3 regions of the Priestia sp. RMT2NF4 genome follow, and region 1 is predicted to be linked to each of the others. Evidence: riboswitches for the same ligand, from Rfam matches in the RefSeq annotation. Region 1 holds a riboswitch; each other region holds the start of a gene.
What was found. A riboswitch is a leader RNA that binds a small molecule or an ion and turns the genes downstream of it on or off. The one in region 1 is predicted to bind S-adenosylmethionine.

Region 1 (6,523 bases):
CATGGGATTATGATGCAACTTGGGGAAGAGATGTAAATGGAAAAGTAATGGAAGGAGACTATGTCCGTGCACAAGGATTTAATACGCTTACAGCTCGCTTACTGGCGGTGAACAGCATTAAAAAGCGATATATTCAAAAAATGAACAATGTTCTAAATAATCAATTTACAATAGAATACATGAAACCAATCATTTATCAACTGCATGAGTATATTGCTCCATATGTATTAAAAGATCCTTACGTAAAAGATAACTTGGAGCAATTTTATAAAGAACCCGAATTTATGCTGTCTTTTATAAAAGAACGAACAGCGTATATTCAAAATAACCTTTTGACTCTTTAAAAAGAGATAGATTTATAGGCAATTTATAGGCAACAGTGGATTTTGTTAATAATAGGCAAATGCAGGAAATCAATAGCTGTACATGATACGTATATATACAGTATGAATGACCAATAAGGATAACTAATAAGGAGGAAAAACAATGAGTAACTATTACTATGGCCAAGAACAAGAGCAAAATCAAAATCCACGCCAAAAATCAAGCCAAAAACGCAGCCGAAATATACAAACGCCTGATAAAGGCTATTCTTCTCACTTCAAACCCCTAAAAGGAAGAGTGGTGACCGTTTATCGTGGAGGTCCTGAATCTAAAACAGGTTATTTGGTTGACGTGCAATCAGATTATTTAATCTTAGCAGTGGAAAGCAATGATAACAATAATAACAACAATGGTGAAAATAACAATCAAAACAACCAAAACAACCAAAATAATAATCAACCAGAATATACACTTGTATATTATCACTTAGCGCATGTAAAAAGTATTACTGAAGATACTATGTCAAATTCGGCACAAACGTTTACAGGAATTAGTGCAGACTTAGAATTATATCGAGGAAAAACTTTTGCTGGAACTTTATCATTAATGAAAACTAAATATGTGCAGGTTAATCAAGGTGGACCTGAGAAAAAAGCAGGTCAGCTTCTTGATGTCTTAGGTTCATTTGAATCTGCTTATATAGTATTACTCACAGAAGACGACGGTGTCATCTATATTAATACTGAACACGTTAAGAGTGTGAGTGAATATCAAAACAACAATGGAGATCAAACTACTCAATCTGCAAATGAACTCTTAGTGAGCCAAGAGCCAGAATATATGAAATCTAAAACCTTCAACGATCTTTTTGCTCACCTTTCCCATAAATGGGTATCAATCAATAATGGAGGACCTGAAGCTGTAGAGGGCGTGTTAGTACAAAGCCGAAATGGTACATTTACACTTGTGCAGAATAATCAAGTATTACGCTTACAGCCAAGACACGTTAAAACCATTTGTGTAGGAGCAAAAGGGGCTTTTAAGCAAAACGATAACAATCAAAACAATGAAGAAACAGAAGAAAATGGAGAGACTGAAGCTGCAAAGTCTACAGAAGAACGTACAGGAAGCCGCACGGGAGGACGTACGGGAAGTCGCACAGGTGGACGTACGGGAAGCCGCACAGGTGGACGTACAGGAAGCCGCACGGGAGGACGCACAGACGATCGCTCTCGAGGACGCCGCACGGGAGGACGCCGTACGAGTTCACGCTCTTCAGCACCGGCCGAGAAAGTTATCAAAACGAAAAATTATCGTTGGAAAGCATGATGAAATGGAACATAAAAGGTGCTTATAAAGCACCTTTTCTATCATATAGGAAAAAGGAGGAGAATGAGTATGAGTATGAATCATTATATCGATAAAATTGTGGAGTTAGATATTTCAGGTAAAACGACATTTGTTGGCAGACTTATTGATCTTGGATTAGATATTATGGTTTTGTATAATGGACATGATTATTTGTATATTCCTCTTTTACACATGCATCGTTTGCGGGAAGTATCGGAAGAAGACTATACGGTTTTGCGTGAAATAGAAGAGAACTTAATAGAAGAAAGTCAGCGGATTTCTTATCGTAATATTTTACAGCAGGCAAAAGGGAAATTTATTGAAATTTATGTAACAGGAGGAAAATCATTGCATGGCTATATTACAAGCGTGCTGAATGATTATCTTGTGTTTTATTCTCCAGTGTATAAAAATGTCTTTGTTTCTCTACATCATTTGAAATGGCTTACCCCTTATAGTAATGAGTTAACTCCTTATTCTTTAAGTGACAAAGAGCTCCCAGTAAGGCCTGCCTCTGCACCTTTTGTCAGAAACTTTGAAGAGCAGCTTAAAAAATATGAAAATCAACTGGTCGTATTAGATTTAGGGGATCAATCAGAAAAAATTGGCGTACTTAAAGAAGTTTCTAATAATATTGTTGAACTAATTACGGCAAATGGAGAAAGTATGTATTGGAAGTTAGCACACGTAAAATCTGTGCACTTGCCTTAGAAAAAGAGACCTCGGTGTCGTCTCTTTTTTTATGTACTTATCAGGACAAGTATATTGAATAAACAAATGAGATGATTTAAATTTTTTAGAAAATTATGTTGACAATAAAGAAAATCTTTATTAAAGTTAGTAACAACAAACGTTAACCACCAACAATTATATAGAACTCTTATCAAGAGTGGCGGAGGGACTGGCCCTGCGATGCCCGGCAACCATCAAATGAAACATTCATTTGAACGGTGCTAATTCCTGTGGAACATCAGTATTGTTCTAACAGATGAGAGAAATCGTGTATAAACGAACACTCTTCCATCTGTGAAGAGTGTTTTTTATTTTGAGTTAAGGAGAGAAATAGATGAAAATTGAAACTTTATTAGTTCGTTCAGGAGTAGGTCGTGACCCTTCAACAGGTTCTATTACAACACCCATTTACCAAGCATCAACATTTGCTCATCCTGCTTTAGGGCAAAGTACAGGATTTGACTATGCACGTACGGCAAATCCTACTCGTACGGCATTGGAAGAAGCAATTGCTGCTTTAGAAAAAGGCGAAGTAGGAGTAGCATTCGCTTCAGGAATGGCGGGTGTAATGTCAGTTTTAGCGCTATTTAAAAACGGAGATCATTTAATTGTATCAGAGGATTTATACGGAGGAACGTACCGAGTACTAAATGAAATCTTTTCAGAGCAAGGAATTACTGTTTCGTACGTCAACACAGCCCATCTCGAGCAAGTAAAAGATGCGCTTCGTCCCAACACGAAAGCTTTATTCATTGAAACACCTACAAATCCAATGATGCACGTGACTGATTTGCCAGAAGCAATTGCGTTAGCTAAACAGCATGATTTGCTTACTATCATTGACAATACATTCATGTCCCCTTACTATCAGCGTCCTTTAGAGCTTGGAGCAGATATTGTGATACATAGTGCAAGCAAATACATTGGGGGTCATAATGATGTAGTTGCTGGTCTTGTAGTCGCTCGATGTAGTAGCTTAGGAGAAAAAATTCGTTTTTATCAAAATGCAGCTGGGGCAATCTTAGGTCCACAAGATAGCTGGCTGTTATTGCGCGGTATTAAGACGCTAGCGCTTCGTATGGAAAAACATAACGAAAACGCACTGAAAATTGCAAATTGGCTTACTGCTCATGATCTCGTGGAAAAAGTGTATTACCCTGGTCTTGAAACACATCCGGGCTATGAAATCATAAAGAAACAAGCAACTGGATTTGGAGGCATGATTTCTTTTGCTGTCTCACACCCTGACATCGTGTCAGTACTTTTAGAAAATGTTAAAGTTATTACATTTGCAGAAAGCTTAGGAGGCGTGGAAAGTTTAATGACATTCCCAGCTCGTCAAACACACGCTGACATTCCGGAGGAAATTCGAAATCGTGTCGGAGTAACAAACTGTTTACTTCGATTATCAGTTGGAATTGAGCACGCAGATGATTTAATTAAAGATTTGAAGGAGGCATTTGATGCATACCAACAATAATAAACATAGATTTGGTACGAACTTAATTCATGCAAATACAGGAATTGACGGTCATTTTGGAGCGGTTAACGTACCTATTTATCAAGTATCTACATTTAACCAAGAAGATGAGACGAACAACGGCCGCTATGACTATTCTCGTTCAGGAAACCCAACGCGTGAGGCTTTAGAAAACACTATTGCTCAGCTAGAAAATGGATACGCTGGTTTTGCTTTTTCATCAGGTATGGCTGCTATTTCATCGGTGTTATCTATTTTTGAATCAGGGGATGAAATTTTAGTTTCACACGATACGTACGGCGGGACATATCGTGTATTAACACGATTATTTTCAAAGTTTGGTATCAAAACAACTTTTGTTGATACAACGAAGGTTGAGAAAGTAGAAGAAGCTATCACAAAAGATACGAAGGCTATTTATATCGAAAGCCCTTCAAATCCATTTTTACAGGTAACGGATATTAAAGCAGTAGCAAGTTTGGCGAAGGAGCACAATCTCCTTACAATTGTGGATAACACGTTTTTAACACCTTATCTACAGCAGCCGATTGACCTTGGTGTAAATATTGTCATTCATAGTGCTACAAAATATATCAGCGGTCACAGTGACGTCATTGGCGGTCTAGTTGTGGTAAGCGATGAAAAGCTAGCGGAAGAAGTAAAGTTTGTACAAAATGCTTTTGGTGCTATCTTAGGACCACAGGATTGTTTTTTACTGCTTCGAGGCATTAAGACATTAAAAGTTCGTTTAGATCAGCAGTTAAAAACAGCGCTGCAGTTTGCAAAGTGGCTTGAAGAACAATCTCTAGTGAGCCGTGTATACTACCCGGGCTTAAAAAGTCATCCGGACCACAAACTCATTTCAGAACAAGCAAATGGATACGGAGCTATGATTTCTTTCCAAGTGCAGGATGAAAAAGTAGCACGACATATTTTACAAGGAGTCAAATTAGCTTCAATTGGCGTTAGTCTAGGTGCAGTTGAATCCATTCTCACGCATCCTGCAACAATGTCTCATGCAAGTATCCCAAAAGAAGTACGTGAAGAAAAAGGAATTACTGATTCACTTCTTCGCCTTTCAGTAGGGTTAGAGGAATTCGAGGATTTGAAGCAAGACTTTAACGCTGTTTTTCAAAGCTTAGAAGAAAAAGCGTTAATTAAATAAAAAAAGGACTTCCATTAAGGAAGTCCTTTTTTTGTTATATACAGCTATCTAAAAGGTTTGTGTATAGGGACGTAAGCGCAACTTTTTCATCAGAGGAAAGACTGCTGTTTAGAATTCTTTTTATGCCAAGATGATATTTTACATACGGTGTTTGCCGAACGCGTGGATGAGTCATTTCATCTTTTAAATCTTTCAGAATGGCTTCGTGAAGCTGATCTTCACTTGTCAGGGCTTGTTTAGAAGCGAAAGAACGGTTCAACCATAGAGTCTGATAAGCTGCTAGTAAATGTTCAGAAGTCATTGTGCAAAGAGCTCCTTTAGATTAGTTTCTTCATTATAATAATCTATAGTTTATCATAAGTATTAATACGTGTACGTAATTTTTACAGAAGCGGATACAGTCAAGGACTGAGCTTGGATAGGGGGAGAGGCTGCTAATAACTTAGGCGAGGAGCCAGATGACTGATAGACGGGGCCTTCTTCGATTAAAATGGGGATTTGGTTAATAGGGAGCTGCAGCGTGTTGGCAATGGTAAAGGCCTTTTCTTTAGCGTTAAGCAAAGCTTTACTTATCGCTTCTTGTTCATATTTATCATCATTTGTAACGTGAAATTGAAGATCTTGCGCTACGTTGGCTCCGCTTGAAAACGTAGCGTTATAAACATCGCCAGCTTGTTTTACATCTTGTACTCTTACTCTAAACAAATGCTGTACTTCGTATCCTGTAAGAGTCGATTTTCCATCGCTGTAATCATATTTAGGATTTATAGTGAATGAAGCTGTTTCAATTTGCTGGTCATTGATTCCAAGTTTTTGTATCTCTTGCAGCAGAGTATTTGAAACAGCTGAATTTTCTTTTAAGGCTTCTTGAACGTCTCGGTTTTCCGTGCGCGTTCCAATCGTCATGGAAATTTCATTTGGAATGGCTGAAGCACTTCCTTCACCAGTTACTTTAATTTCTCTATTTTGTGTATCTGCGCGCAGTTGCTGTGTAGGTTCATAAGGGAAATAAGAATGTTGCATGTAAAAACCCTCCTTAATCCGTCTTTAGTACATATATATGACTGCAGGGCTTGCATTAAAAGCAAAAAGTACACAAGTCGTAACTTGTGTACTTTTTTTACTATTTTGTATGCTGTTCTAATACGCTTTCCATGTTTCTAAATTGATCTTCTACAGCTTCTGAAGGCTTTTTTGTTAACAGACTTACTACAATAACAGCCAGCAAGCTTAAGAAAAATCCAGGAATCATTTCGTAAAGGGCATCTTTCAATGGAGTATTTACCCAAATTAATACTGTAGCTGCACCTACAATCATTCCTGCAAGGGCTCCCCATCTAGTCATACGCTTCCAGTAAAGACTTAGTAAAATGGCCGGGCCAAATGCAGAACCAAATCCAGCCCATGCGTATCCGACAAGTCCTAAAATCGTATCACTAGGCTTTAAAGAAAGCAAAATACCAATAATTGCA
Region 2 (6,523 bases), on a different contig from region 1:
GCCTGGCTTTTTCTGTGCAAATCATACATGGTGGTGTTTGAATGAAAAACGATATTTTTTTAAGAAGACAGTCTAAAGTAATTGTGAAGCAAGGATCAGATATATTACCCCCTGCTTATGTAGCTTCCATGTTAAAAAACATTGAGGCATTAGGATTTACAGCTTCAACTTCTTTAATTGATCGGTTACTCACTCTTCCGTTCTACGAATTTATGTCTTTTTATGAGCAGCTTCTCTTATCTTTAAAAAGACTTGTTGGCGCTCATGTCAAATATAAACCGATGTATCCTAACTTTCCAAACGAAGTCATGCAAGCTTCCGAAGCAGAACTATACATAAATGCCGTACTTCACTATCTGACTGGGGTTTTACCAAACAGTGAAAAACAAGATGTTTTTCCACTATTAGATACTACAGATTTACGGATTATTGACCTCGGAACAGATGAAGAATTTGACCTTATGATATGCCAATTAATTGGTGCCAATACCTCATTATCGCAAACGGATCGAGCAGATATCGAATGGTCTCTTATCAATTTACCGGTATTAGATCTACTTCCAGCAGTCATTCCTCAAAAAGAAAATGCTGCATTTGTTAGCTCAGTGTTAATTAAGACAAAAAAACTACCTATTGATGTCTTGTCTTCTTATTTTAAAACAGCAACAGATGTCTTACGTTTGGCAACCGCTTTATCTGATGGCGATATTAGCCTTTCATCACCCACTTTATTTAAGAAGTTTAGTCGTTTTGAACGCCGAAGCTTGTTGCAGCTGCTAGAAAGCACTCCAAACGTAGAAGAAGATATGTTTCGTTATAAAGTAAAGTGGATTCGTTTAGGTGAAATTTTACATCCTGGAGAATACAAACATCGATTTCCTCATGCTGCTAAAGGATTCGATACTGTTCGGAATCATAAAAGACCATTGACGTTCTATAGTAAATTAGAGAAAGCACTCGAGCAACAAGACGTCTCAAAAGCAGTTTCACTTTTAGAAAAACGTCCAGGTGACTTTGCTAGACGAATTGACCATTTGCTGCGCTTATCTACTGGGGAACATGAAGCTGCTTCTATTATTACAGCATTTGCAGCGGTCGCTCATCACGTCTCTACGCCAGTACTGCTTCAGCTCTATTCACATATGAAACATCGACATCATAGACAAGATATGCGCGTAGTGTTTCCAAAAGGGAATGTGTCCAAAGTAATGGCGCTTGATAATCCCTTACCCTCTCTTCGTAAAAATCTTTGTGATGGTGTAATAGATGCATGCAAAGATGCTTTACATGACCGTTTTGCTAAGTTGCCACCTCTTGGAAATGTATGGCTTGATGAACGTTTGCGTGAACAAACTATACCGTTTTCACAGCGTTCAAGCAGCAAAACATTAAAAACGATTAGCAGGGGAAGTAAATTAACAATTCCTGAAGGCGATACGCTTCGTTTTTTCATTTGGTGGAAAGAAGGCTTTGCAAATGGTGAACATACCGGTAGTGTAGATATTGATTTATCTGCCGGAATTTACGATGAAAACTGGCAGTATAAAGAGCATATTTCTTATACAAACTTATCTTCAAAAAGCTTCAAAGCTTTTCACAGCGGAGATATTACATCTGCTCCTAACGGGGCATGTGAATTTATTGACTTGCATATCCCTACAATTCTAAAAAAAGGCGGCCGTTATATATTGATGAACGTCTATTCATTTTCTGTCCAGCCTTTTGTTATGCTTCCCGAATGTTTTGGAGGATGGATGATGAGACAGCACATAGAGTCCGGCGAGATATTCGAACCTTCTACCGTACAAAATAAAGTAGATCTTGCTAGTGATTCCACCATCTCCATCCCTTTAATTTTTGATTTACAAGAGCGAAAATTAATCTGGACGGATATTTCGCTGCATCACCATGTTGAATTTGAAAATAATCTTGAACAAAACAATGGTTCGGTCTCTCTTATGGGAAAAGCCATGACAAAGCTGTTAAAGCCAACGCTTTATGATCTTTTTTCATTTCACGCACAAGCTAGAGGAACACTTGTCCATGACAAACAAAAAGCTGACACTATTTATTCGCTTGATGAAGGTGTTACTCCTTACGATATTGAAACAATTATTGAAACCTACCTAAACTAATTATTTATAGGAAAGTAAGAACAAATAAACGAAAAGACCTCTTTCCAAGAAAGAGGTCTTTTCGTTTACTTCACTAGCTTTTGCTCAGTCCCAGCTGAACCTTGACTTCGTTTATGAAATCCTTTTGCGTAGTACGCGATAATAAGACCGATAAACCATAGTGGTCCGATAACAACTGCAATTCTTGTATCTCGATTGTACGCCATAAGAACAACCACCAGCGCTAGGAACGCAAGTGACACATAAGACGTTAACGGAAATAAAGGCATTTTGTATTTTAACTTTGCCTCTTCACCTTTTTTTAGCGTTTTGCGATACTTAATTTGAGAAAGCAAAATAATTCCCCATGTCCAAATCGCACCGAATGTTGCAATGCTTGTTACCCACGTAAATACTTTGGCAGGCACAATGTAGTTTAACGCTACTCCGACTAATAACGCACCCGCTGATGCTAAAACAGCTTTTCCAGGTACGCCGCCTTTTGTCAGCTGACCGTATCCTTTTGGAGCTTCTCCGTGCTCTGCTAAGTTAAACAGCATACGGCCTGTACTAAAAATACCGCTGTTACAAGAAGAAAGAGCTGCTGTTAGCACCACAAAGTTAATAATGCCTGCCGCTGCTGGAATCCCGATTTTTTCAAATGTTAATACAAACGGGCTTCCCTGTGAACCAATTTCTTGCCAAGGATAAATCGACATAATGACAAATAATGCACCAACGTAGAAAATAAGAATACGCCAAAAGACCGAATCAATCGCTCTTGCTAGAGATTTTTCTGGATTTTTCACTTCTCCCGCGGTAACGCCGATCATTTCAATTCCTAAATATGCAAACATAACCATTTGCAGCGACAGTAAAATACCTTTGAATCCATTCGGGAACAGCCCGCCGTTGTCCCATAAGTTTTTAATACCCGTCGCAACGCCGCCGTTCCCGATTCCAAACACAATCATTAATAATCCAACGGCAATCATTAACACAATCGCTAAAATTTTAATAAGTGCAAACCAAAATTCCAGTTCACCATATGCCTTAACAGCTAAGAAGTTAACTGTTGTCATGATGACAAGCGCCGATAACGCCCAAATCCAGTTTGGTACATCCGGATACCAATATCCCATATAAATACCAACGGCTGTAATTTCAGCCATACATGTTACAACCCATAAAAACCAGTAGTTCCAACCTGTTAGATAACCAGCAAGGGGCCCTAAATAGTCGCGCGCGTACTTGCTGAATGAACCTGCAACAGGTTTTTGAATCGCCATTTCTCCAAGTGCTCTCATAATAAAAAACATAATCATTCCGCTAAATCCGTACGCCAATAATATTCCCGGCCCTGCTAATTTAATAGCAGATGCAGATCCAAGAAACAGCCCTACCCCTATGGCTGCTCCTAAGGACATCAGCGTCACATGTCTTTCTTCTAACCCGCGTTTCAATTCTTTCCCCTGAGTTTTCCCCTGCATAAACGTCTCCCCTTTTTCCAATCTGTCAAAACGAGATGAATACAGCTTTTTTGTTAGCGCTTTCATATAAATTTATGCTAAAAGTCAGCTAGGCTGTATATTTGTATTCTATCACCTTTCTCTCGCTTTTCTTTTGTCGAAAAACAAAAAAATTATCGTATCATTTTGTTTAAACGCACAATTAGACGTAGACACTGCTTTTTTACTATGTATTTATTATCGCACCTAAGTAATAGTATTTTTTAAAAAATAGAAAAACGCCGACTCAACTCCGTCAGCGCATCGTTCATTTTATGCTTTTTTATAAAACTAGCATTTATCTCGCGGGTTCAAAAGTTTTACAGCCAGGTTCTTCCGTTTCAGAAACATGGTGACTACTTTCAGGACTCACAACGTAAATGGACTCTGCACTGCATTTATTTCCCGATTTCCAATACATGCACTCATTCACTTCACATAATACACCTTGGGCCACTGTTATCCCTCCTTTTTTTGTCTTATCTATTTACTACCCGAAATAGAACGCTTCTAACATTTACATGCAAAAAAACCGCTTGTTTATCAAGCGGATCCTTTTACTGCGTGTGTTCAACATACTGTTTTTTAGCTAAATATAATTCACGACTCAGCGTGATCCGCCGTTCTCTCAAGTTCCTTAATTTAACTTGAAACTGTTCATTAGTTGGCTCTTCTTGAATTAAGCGATACGTAAAAGAAATATCTTCATTTAACTGTTTAAAATCTTCCCATATTTCTTGAACGAGTGCGGATTGTTTGTCTTCAAATGAACGATTTTGCTTCGTTTTTAGCGCGGCTAAAATTTCCTGCTGCCACGTTTCGTCTTTTAGTTCTTTTGCTAACAAGTATAGATCTAAATAATCATCAACGCTTAGCGCCTGTTGTGTATTTTTCAATGTCATCACCTTTTCTATACGAAATGTTTCTTCCTAAGAAGAGGATTTCATCATAGAAAAAGATTCCTCTTCTTATCTGTCAGAGCTAGGCTATGCTGGAATTAGCACCATTCAATAATTGTGGTTGCTGAGGCTTCAAAGGGCCAGTCCCTCCACCTCTCTAGATAAGAATATTTCGTTTTTAAATTATTTCTGACTATTCTAATATGTTTTATATGTTATGTCAATAGCTTTTCAATAAAAAGAAAAAAGAAGTAAAATATGGTATGCTTTCATAAAGGATGGTGAGCACATGAAACGATATATGTTATCTGCTTTTTTGGGAAGCTTGCTGCTGCTTCTCAGCATTGCTTTTTCATCTACTTTCCATATTGCAATTGTCAAAACAACCGGAAGCATTGGAGGGATTATTTTAGCAGCGGCGGCTCTGATTATGAACGCACTTGAAGATCCCCCCGCCTCAGATCATACAGGTAGAGGAGCTGTTGAAGTACTAGATAAAGGCGCCGTTTGGGCTACTTATTTACTTTTACTTTCATTACCGAACCTCATCGCATGTATAACAACTTATGTTTTATGGACTCGCTGACATTCACCAACATTACGGACGTTTTGCCACCTGCAGGCTCATTAATATTTGTTTATCTACAAATCCAAGTTCACAGTACACATGCTGTGCAAAATTCCCAGCATGAACGCTGAGTCTGATTTCAGGGTATCCTTTGATAGACAATTCATCAATTGCTTTTTGCATTAACGGCTTGGCTAGACCTTGCCCGCGGTATTCTGGTAAAACATATAACTCGTAGATAAAGCCAATTTCTGCTTTTGAAAAGAAGTCGGCAGATGGACCGACAAAAACCCAGCCTGCAAGTTTATTTTCTTGTCTAGATACTAAATAATAACACCCTTTTTCAAGGGCATTATCAATTAGTTCATTTACGCGTTCAGTTGACGGTTGAAACTGATGCGTTGTTCCTTCAAACAGCGCATCAGCAGATTTCGTCCGAATTTCCTGTATTTCTTCTTCAGTAGCTTTTGCAATCATCACAATCTCTCCTTTCGTGTTCGTTTTCCACATACAGAGATAAATTCCTGCAAAAAAAAGTCTTCGCCTAAGCGAAGACTTTTATTTAAATTCAAAATGTTCTTGATGGTTGCCTTGTTCATCCGTCCAGTTAATCATGATGTCTAAGCCTGCCGCTTTTCCAGGAACAGCAAAATTGGCATAGCGAAAACGCTGACCGCTTTTGCTTAAGTTAGACCTTTCAATAGGAGAAAACAAGCTGTATTTCGCCTTATTTTTTCCTTCGTGCCGAAAAGCTTGGACCTGCACACGCTCTACGTCTTTTCCAATGTTTTCAACGGTTAATCCATATGTATGATAGACGTTATTTTTCCACTTTAGCTGATTATCTCCCGTCATGCTCGCTTTTGTCAGTTCGACCGACCATTGTTCAGATGATTTCTTCATTGGAAGTTTCTCAATCGAAAGAGCGCTGACATGAATGGTTGCAAAAGCAAGCCAAACAAAACAAAAAGTGCTGACTGTATAAAGTAGTCTTTTCATAGATTTTGATCTCCTTAGAAATTTTAGTAGTAGCATCTCCTATTACCTTAAAAATTATGATAAACACTTTAACAAAAAAGCCTCTCCATTCAGGAGAAGCTTCTTAATTAATGCATCAGCAAATCTTTTTGTTTGTCTAACGAGTGTTTTGTATATAAATCTCTTTCAATCGCATATTTAGGACGCTGTTTCACTTCGTTGAAAATCTTGCCAATGTATTCTCCGACAAGACCTATTCCTATTAGCTGCAGGCCGCCTACAAGCCAAATTGATAAAATAAGAGACGTCCAGCCAATTTGCGTATGATCTAAATATTTTTGAATCAGCGCATAAATGCCAAACAAAATACTAAAGAGAAACGAAGCTCCTCCAAGCAGCGTCAGCAAGCGTATAGGTGCTACGCTAAAAGACGTAATCCCGTCAAATGCAAAAGCG
Region 3 (6,523 bases), on a different contig from region 1:
ACCGATTATTTGCGACTATTTAAGCCGAGAAGAGTCTAAAAAGCTGTATGAACCAGGGACTGAATTTCAAATCGGTAAAATTGAAATGGTTACAAATACAGGTACGTATATTGACGTGCCGTTTCACAGATATAAAGACGGAGCGGATTTAGCTCAAACGGCTATTGATAAAACAGCCGGACTGGAAGGAATAGTAATTTCAATCGACCCGACTTTAACGGCTATTGATGAATCTCATTTTCACCATATAGACGTAAAAGGCAAAGCGGTATTAATTCACACGGGATGGGATCGCTACTGGAATACAGACGATTATTTAGAAAACCATCCATACTTAACAGAAAGCGCGGCTGCTTATTTAGTGTCTCAACAGCCCGCTCTTGTCGGAATTGATTCGATGAATATTGACGACACAAAAGGAAAAGCAAGACCAGCTCATACGCTGCTGTTAGGAGCGGACATTGTGATTGCTGAACACTTATGTCGCTTAGATCAACTAACGGAGTCCTTTTTATTTTACGCCGTGCCTCCTAAAATAAAAGGAGCCGGAACATTTCCGGTAAGAGCATTTGCGGAGGTAGAAAGAACATGATCCAATTACATAGATACAGGGAAGTGCAGGAATTTAAAAAACAAGTCGAGCCGCTTTTAGAGAAAAATGAAGTTCTTCACAACTTAGCGCTTGGCATTTTACAAAGCTTACATGAAAGCAGCAAACTGAATTTTATGGGCATTATTTTAAAAGACAATCGTGCTGCGCTTGTGTTGCTGCAAACCCATCCTCAGCAAATCATCCTGTCTCAAATACAGAAGCTAACGGATGATGAGCTGAACGAAGTAGCGGAGCTGTTACAAGAAACCACCGTACCGGGCTTAGTTGGAGAAAGGCAAACGGTTTTATATCTTTCTCAAAAACTAGCAGCGCTAAAAAATCAAGAAGCTTCGTTGAAAATGGATCAGCGCATTTACCGGTTAGACAAAGTGAAAAAAGCTGCGGACGCTGACGGAGTGCTGATAAAAGCAAAGTTGGAGCATCTTCCGCTCGTGACGGAATGGATTTGGGAGTTTATGGGCGTCATTGGAGAGCCTGTATCAAAAGAGCAAGCTGTCAAAACAGGCGAAGCTTTTATTAAAGCAGAACGGCTATTTTTATGGGAAGTGAACGGGAAGTATGTGTCAATTGCTAATGCTACGCGTCCGACAACCCACAACGTTACGATTAACTTTGTGTATACGCCGCGGGAAGAACGTAAAAAAGGCTATGCATCAAGCTGTGTGTCCACGCTTTCTCAGCTTATGCTAGACAGCGGTTTTCAAACAACAAGTCTATACACGGACACGACAAACCCTACGTCTAACAAGATTTACATGGAGATTGGGTATGAACACGTAGCTGATTCAGCATTAGTTTTATTTCATGAAAAAAAGTAGCAGGCTGTCTGCTACTTTTTCTATTACTTAAGGTTTTTTAACTAAATTAACGTGATTTAACGTTTTGCTATCATCAAAAATAAATTCAAGATCATAGGCGCCGGCGTGATACGTGTATCTCGTTTGAGTCGTACCATCACCTTTTACTTTGCTTGTAAAGTTTGGCTGACCTAATTCTTTCTTTAAGTTAGCTTGCGTGATGGACCCTAAATTTGTTTGACGCTCTACATTTGTACCAAAATAGCGGATTTCGTTAATGACATTATTTTGGTCATAGCCAAATGCATATCCAGGGTGACCCATTTCCGCATGATAGTAGTCAAAGTTATTTGATGAACCTTCAGGCGGAGGACCGAACTGATCTCGAACATCTTGACGCAGGCTTTTGCCAATTTTTAAGTCTGCTGTTAATCGCGGCACTTCACCTTGCACCGCCGCATTATAAATTTCGTTAATGTTTTTTACAGCTGTTTGACTTTGGCTGCTTGTTTCTTGAGATGTAGCTGCGTGTGCTGGGGTATCAAGCTGAGCCACAGGAGCAAATCCAAACGCAGCAACTCCTGTAATCGTCGCAGCAGCAGCCGCTTTTGATAGTCGTTGTTTCATTTTCATGATTTTTTCCTCCTATATATAACGATTTAGCAATCTCAGTCTACCTAAAAGAGAAGGTAGGCCAGAATGGTCAAGGAGTCTTAGTTGAGTTGGTAACTGATATATATAATGTAACACGCCTTTCAGAATATAAACGTCAGGTAAGGTGAAAAGCAAAAAACGATTCATTTCTCATAGGTGAAAAGATTTGTTTTTATTCCTTTATTATGTAAAAAAACGTAATATAGGGAGGATTCTAAGTTTTTATAAAAAACTAGATAATAACTGTAAGTATGATACAATAAATCAAGTATTTGTTAAAAATATAATATTTATTGCTGGAGTTTTGATGTATGGAAAAAAATTTGATGAGAGGTACGCTTTTGTTAACAGCGTCTTCTTTGCTAACAAAGATTTTGGGTTTTATTTATATTATTCCGTTTACAGCGCTAGTCGGAACGTCAGGTTACGCGCTTTATAAGTATGCATACGGTCCATATACCTTGATGCTAAGCTTATCGACAATGGGTCTTCCGCTTGCTGTTTCGAAGTATGTATCGAAATATAACGGTCTTGGAAACTACAGGGCAGGGCAAGATCTATTAAAAGCAGGCCTTCTATTAATGACGATAACAGGCATAATAGGATTTTTAGTCCTCTATACCATGGCGCCTTCGCTCGCTGAGCTAGTGATTAACGGAAAAGATTCCTCAGGAAATAGTCAAAAAGACGTGGTATACGTGATTCGAATGGTGAGCTTTGCTTTAATTATTATCCCGCCTATGAGTCTATTACGAGGCTACTTTCAAGGTAACCAGTCCATGGGACCATCCGCGCTGAGTACAATTATTGAACAAATAGTGCGTGTACTGTTTATTTTAGCAGGAGCATACGCTGTTATTCATCTCTTTCATAGCACGATGACAAAAGCTGTTGGAATTGGTACGTTTGGAGCGTTTATTGGAGGCGTAGGGGGAATAGGGATTCTCGGTGCGACGTATCTAAAGCGCAAGCGGCTGATTATGAAGGAAGTGAACAGCGGAAAGAATAATAAATCTGTTCCGTTCTCTTTAATGTTCAAAGAGCTTGTGACGTACGCTGTTCCGTTTGTATTAGTTGGTTTAGCTATTCCAATCTATCAAAATATTGATACGTTTACGATTAACATGCTTTTTCAATCAATAGGGTATGGACAAGCTAAAGCCGAAACAATCAACTCTGTCATTGGGTTAGCGCAAATTTTAGTAATGGTGCCGGTATCGCTAGCGACTGCCTTCAGCATGTCGCTGATTCCGGGTATTACATCTTCTTTTGTGCAAGGAAATTTACGAGAAGTAAAAGGAAAGATTACAAAAACGCTGCAGCTGCTGTTGTTTTTTACTCTTCCTTCTGCGGTGGGGCTTTGTTTATTGGGTAAGCCGGTATATATGATGATCTTTGGAGCGAAAAACAGTCCTGAAATCGGTGGAGTTGTTTTACAATGGTATGCGCCTGCTGCCATTTTATTTGCTCTTTTTACCGTAACAGCCGCGATTCTTCAAGGAATTAATCAGCAAAAGAAATTAATTTTTGGCTTGGGCTTAGGTATTGTTGTGAAGATAGTACTAAACGTACTGTTGGTTTCAAGCTTAAAAGAAATTGGACCTGTTGTCGCGACGTACGGAGGATATGGTGTATCGGTTATCTATAACTTTTATTTAATTGAAAAATCCATTTCTTACCGAGTTCAATCACTAGGAAAAGCCGCGTTGACGCCTGTTTTATTAGTAAGTGTGATGTCAGCCGCTGTGCTTATTGGCAATTATGCTTCTCACTATTTTTTAGAAAATAAGCTGTCTGCATCTTCACTTGCGAGTAGCACGTCTTGTATTTCAATAGCTTTAGGTGCTGCTGTGTATCTAGGGCTTGGCGTCAAAACAAGTTTAGGGCAATCTGTTGTGTTAAATAGAAGAAAAAGAATGTAAAGGAGAGAAAGAAGTGTCAAAACGATTTGTACTAACCGTAGCCGCTGGAGGATGTATCATAATCTTCGGCGCGCTGCTGCTACTAAACTGGGAAAAGGTGTTTGGAGACTACCGTCCCATTCAAACAGCAACAGCCGTATTCAAGTTAGAAGTGGGAAGTCAAGATGTAGCAAAGACTACGGATTCAGATAATGTTCTTTACTATATGGTGAAAAAAGGACATTTAGATGAATATATTCAACTGATGGATGAAAAAGGCTATGTGTTAAAAGAGAAAGATATTGATCATAACCGACTTGTTTTTAACAATGGACAAGAGGATGAGCAAATTTACTACAAGCGCTTTGCTAGGAAGTATACGATGATTGATGGAGAAGGGTAAAAGCCTTCACTTGGAATTACTACATACTAAAATCATTAAAAGAAAACACCACCTTGCGAATAAAAGGTGGCGTTTTTTTGTTAGATTATCTCATCTTAGTTTTACTCTTGCTATCCCTGTTACGATCATACTAGTAATAAAAATAACTATGATTCCAATGTTGGTCGGGGTATCAAAAAATGTTTTTGAAACGGCTAAAGCGATAATAAGCCCAATAGCTATGCCAGATAGTTCTTTCATTAATTTCACCGTTAACACCTCTTAACAATATTACTAAGGAAAAGTCTAACATTATTGGTAAAGTGGTTTCAATTAATAACACATTAACGGAAGAGATATAATAGAACTTATTTGCTACCACTAAACCCTCTTGACCGTCAACAGATTCAGTATAAGTGCTTTGTGAAGAAGTATAGAATGATTCAAGAAATGAGGTAAAGGCTTTAACTTCTATTTTATATTTTAGTAGACTAAAACCGTATAATCCTATCTGTTTTTAAAGTTTTTTTGCGTGAAAAAGAAAAATAATATTGACAATTGTTGAAAAACTATTAATATTGACTATATTACATAAAATAAATAGCTATTGTTTTCCTTATCAAGAGAGGTGGAGGGACTGGCCCTGTGAAACCCGGCAACCGCTGTCTATGACAGAATGGTGCCAAATCCTTAAGAACAGTATGTTCTTGAAGATGAGGAAGAGACGTTTGGTTAACGAGCTCTTCCTTTATATAAAGGAAGAGCTTTTTTTATATTATAGGGGGAGTAAGTTAAATGAAGAGATTTCTTATTTTAGCAGTTGCGCTTGTACTACTCGTAACTGGCTGTCAGTCAAAAAGTACAAAAAGCAGTGGAAGTGAAGAGAAAGGAAAGAAGCGAATTGCTCTTGTTTTGCCTGAAAAGATTGGGGTTAACCCGTTTTTTCAGCAAATGGATGATGGAGCAAAGCGCGCTGGGAAGAAGTATAACATTGATGTAAAGACAATTGAATCTACGGACCAAGCAGCCATTGAAAGTAATTTGCGTGCTGCGGTAGCCGAAAATTATGACTTGATTATTACATCTTCTTTTGAATCCGAAGATGCGTTGAAAAAAGTAGCTCAAGAAAATCCGCAGCGTCAATTTGCGATTATTGATACAGTGGTCGATTTACCAAATGTAAGAAGCGTTGTATTTCGTGAGCAAGAAGCTTCATATTTATTAGGAGCAGCGGCAGGATTGATTACGAAAACGAATAAAGTAGGAATGGTTGCAGCTGATGATATTCCATTATTAAAAAAATGGACGGTAAGTTTTAAAGAAGGATTACAATCAACAAATCCAAAAGCAGAGTTTCTAGTAAACTATGTTGGAAGCTTCTCTGATCCAGCTAAAGCAAAAGAACTTGCTATTTTACAAGCTTCAAAAGGCGCTGATTTTATCGCCGGAGCATCAGCAGTAGGCGACTTGGGTGTATTTGAAGCAGCAAAAGAAAAAGGTTTTTATACGGCAGGACAAGATATTGACCGTACGGAAGTAGATCCTGAGCATATCGTTTTATCGCAGTTAAAAGGATCTGATGCAGCTGCTTATGAAACGGTAGAAGCACTCGCAAATGACAAATTTAAATCGGGCGTAGTGACATACGGCTTAAAAGAAAAAGGTGTTGGGTTAACGTATGTGACTCAAGACAGCAAGACGCCTCTTAGTGACTTTGTAGGACAAGATGTGATTAATCAATTAAAAGAAATTAAAGATTCGATTATTGATGGAAAAACAGTGGTAAAAGATCCGTTAGCAAAGTGAGTTGAGAAGAGAAGTCGAGTAAGGCTGGCTTCTCTTTCTTATTTTTGAAAAAAACCTAAAGGGGAAAGGAGCAATGAATGGAATGAGTGAGCTGCTGCAGTTAACGAATTTAACGAAGAAATACGGTTCATTTTTAGCAAACGATAACGTGTCTTTTACGCTAAAAAAAGGCGAGGTTCACGCGCTGGTCGGAGAGAACGGTGCTGGTAAAACAACGTTGATGAGGATGCTTTACGGAATGGAAAAGCCGAGTTCAGGAAGTATTCAGCTACATGGGAAAACCGTCTCGTTTTCATCTCCTGCGGATGCGATTAAAAACGGAATAGGCATGGTGCATCAGCATTTTATGGTTTTTCCTCATTTTTCAGTG

Region 2: another riboswitch for S-adenosylmethionine. It lies ahead of ACMX9J_RS10775 (hypothetical protein); the one in region 1 lies ahead of ACMX9J_RS21415 (trans-sulfuration enzyme family protein).
Region 3: another riboswitch for S-adenosylmethionine. It lies ahead of ACMX9J_RS09880 (BMP family protein); the one in region 1 lies ahead of ACMX9J_RS21415 (trans-sulfuration enzyme family protein).

Annotation. Positions count from the first base shown of each region.
Region 1 is NZ_JBLQZO010000006.1:1,240-7,762, forward strand. It holds gene ACMX9J_RS21400 (CotH kinase family protein) at 1-344, shown strand, start outside; gene ACMX9J_RS21405 (hypothetical protein) at 487-1,653, shown strand; gene ACMX9J_RS21410 (hypothetical protein) at 1,723-2,385, shown strand; SAM riboswitch class I at 2,552-2,669, shown strand; gene ACMX9J_RS21415 (trans-sulfuration enzyme family protein) at 2,741-3,886, shown strand; gene ACMX9J_RS21420 (trans-sulfuration enzyme family protein) at 3,870-5,051, shown strand; gene ACMX9J_RS21425 (hypothetical protein) at 5,086-5,352, opposite strand; gene ACMX9J_RS21430 (SIMPL domain-containing protein) at 5,415-6,074, opposite strand; gene putP (sodium/proline symporter PutP) at 6,175-6,523, opposite strand, start outside.
Region 2 is NZ_JBLQZO010000002.1:305,051-311,573, forward strand. It holds gene ACMX9J_RS10760 (cytoplasmic protein) at 42-2,135, shown strand; gene alaP (alanine permease AlaP) at 2,201-3,604, opposite strand; gene ACMX9J_RS10770 (DUF1540 domain-containing protein) at 3,921-4,079, opposite strand; gene ACMX9J_RS10775 (hypothetical protein) at 4,180-4,518, opposite strand; SAM riboswitch class I at 4,588-4,689, opposite strand; gene ACMX9J_RS10780 (hypothetical protein) at 4,811-5,107, shown strand; gene ACMX9J_RS10785 (GNAT family N-acetyltransferase) at 5,120-5,566, opposite strand; gene ACMX9J_RS10790 (hypothetical protein) at 5,648-6,088, opposite strand; gene ACMX9J_RS10795 (glycosyltransferase family 2 protein) at 6,196-6,523, opposite strand, start outside.
Region 3 is NZ_JBLQZO010000002.1:141,761-148,283, reverse strand. It holds gene ACMX9J_RS09910 (cyclase family protein) at 1-592, shown strand, start outside; gene ACMX9J_RS09905 (GNAT family N-acetyltransferase) at 589-1,431, shown strand; gene ACMX9J_RS09900 (YjgB family protein) at 1,459-2,043, opposite strand; gene ACMX9J_RS09895 (putative polysaccharide biosynthesis protein) at 2,376-3,986, shown strand; gene ACMX9J_RS09890 (hypothetical protein) at 4,000-4,368, shown strand; gene ACMX9J_RS09885 (hypothetical protein) at 4,459-4,617, opposite strand; SAM riboswitch class I at 4,961-5,067, shown strand; gene ACMX9J_RS09880 (BMP family protein) at 5,143-6,153, shown strand; gene ACMX9J_RS09875 (ABC transporter ATP-binding protein) at 6,236-6,523, shown strand, end outside.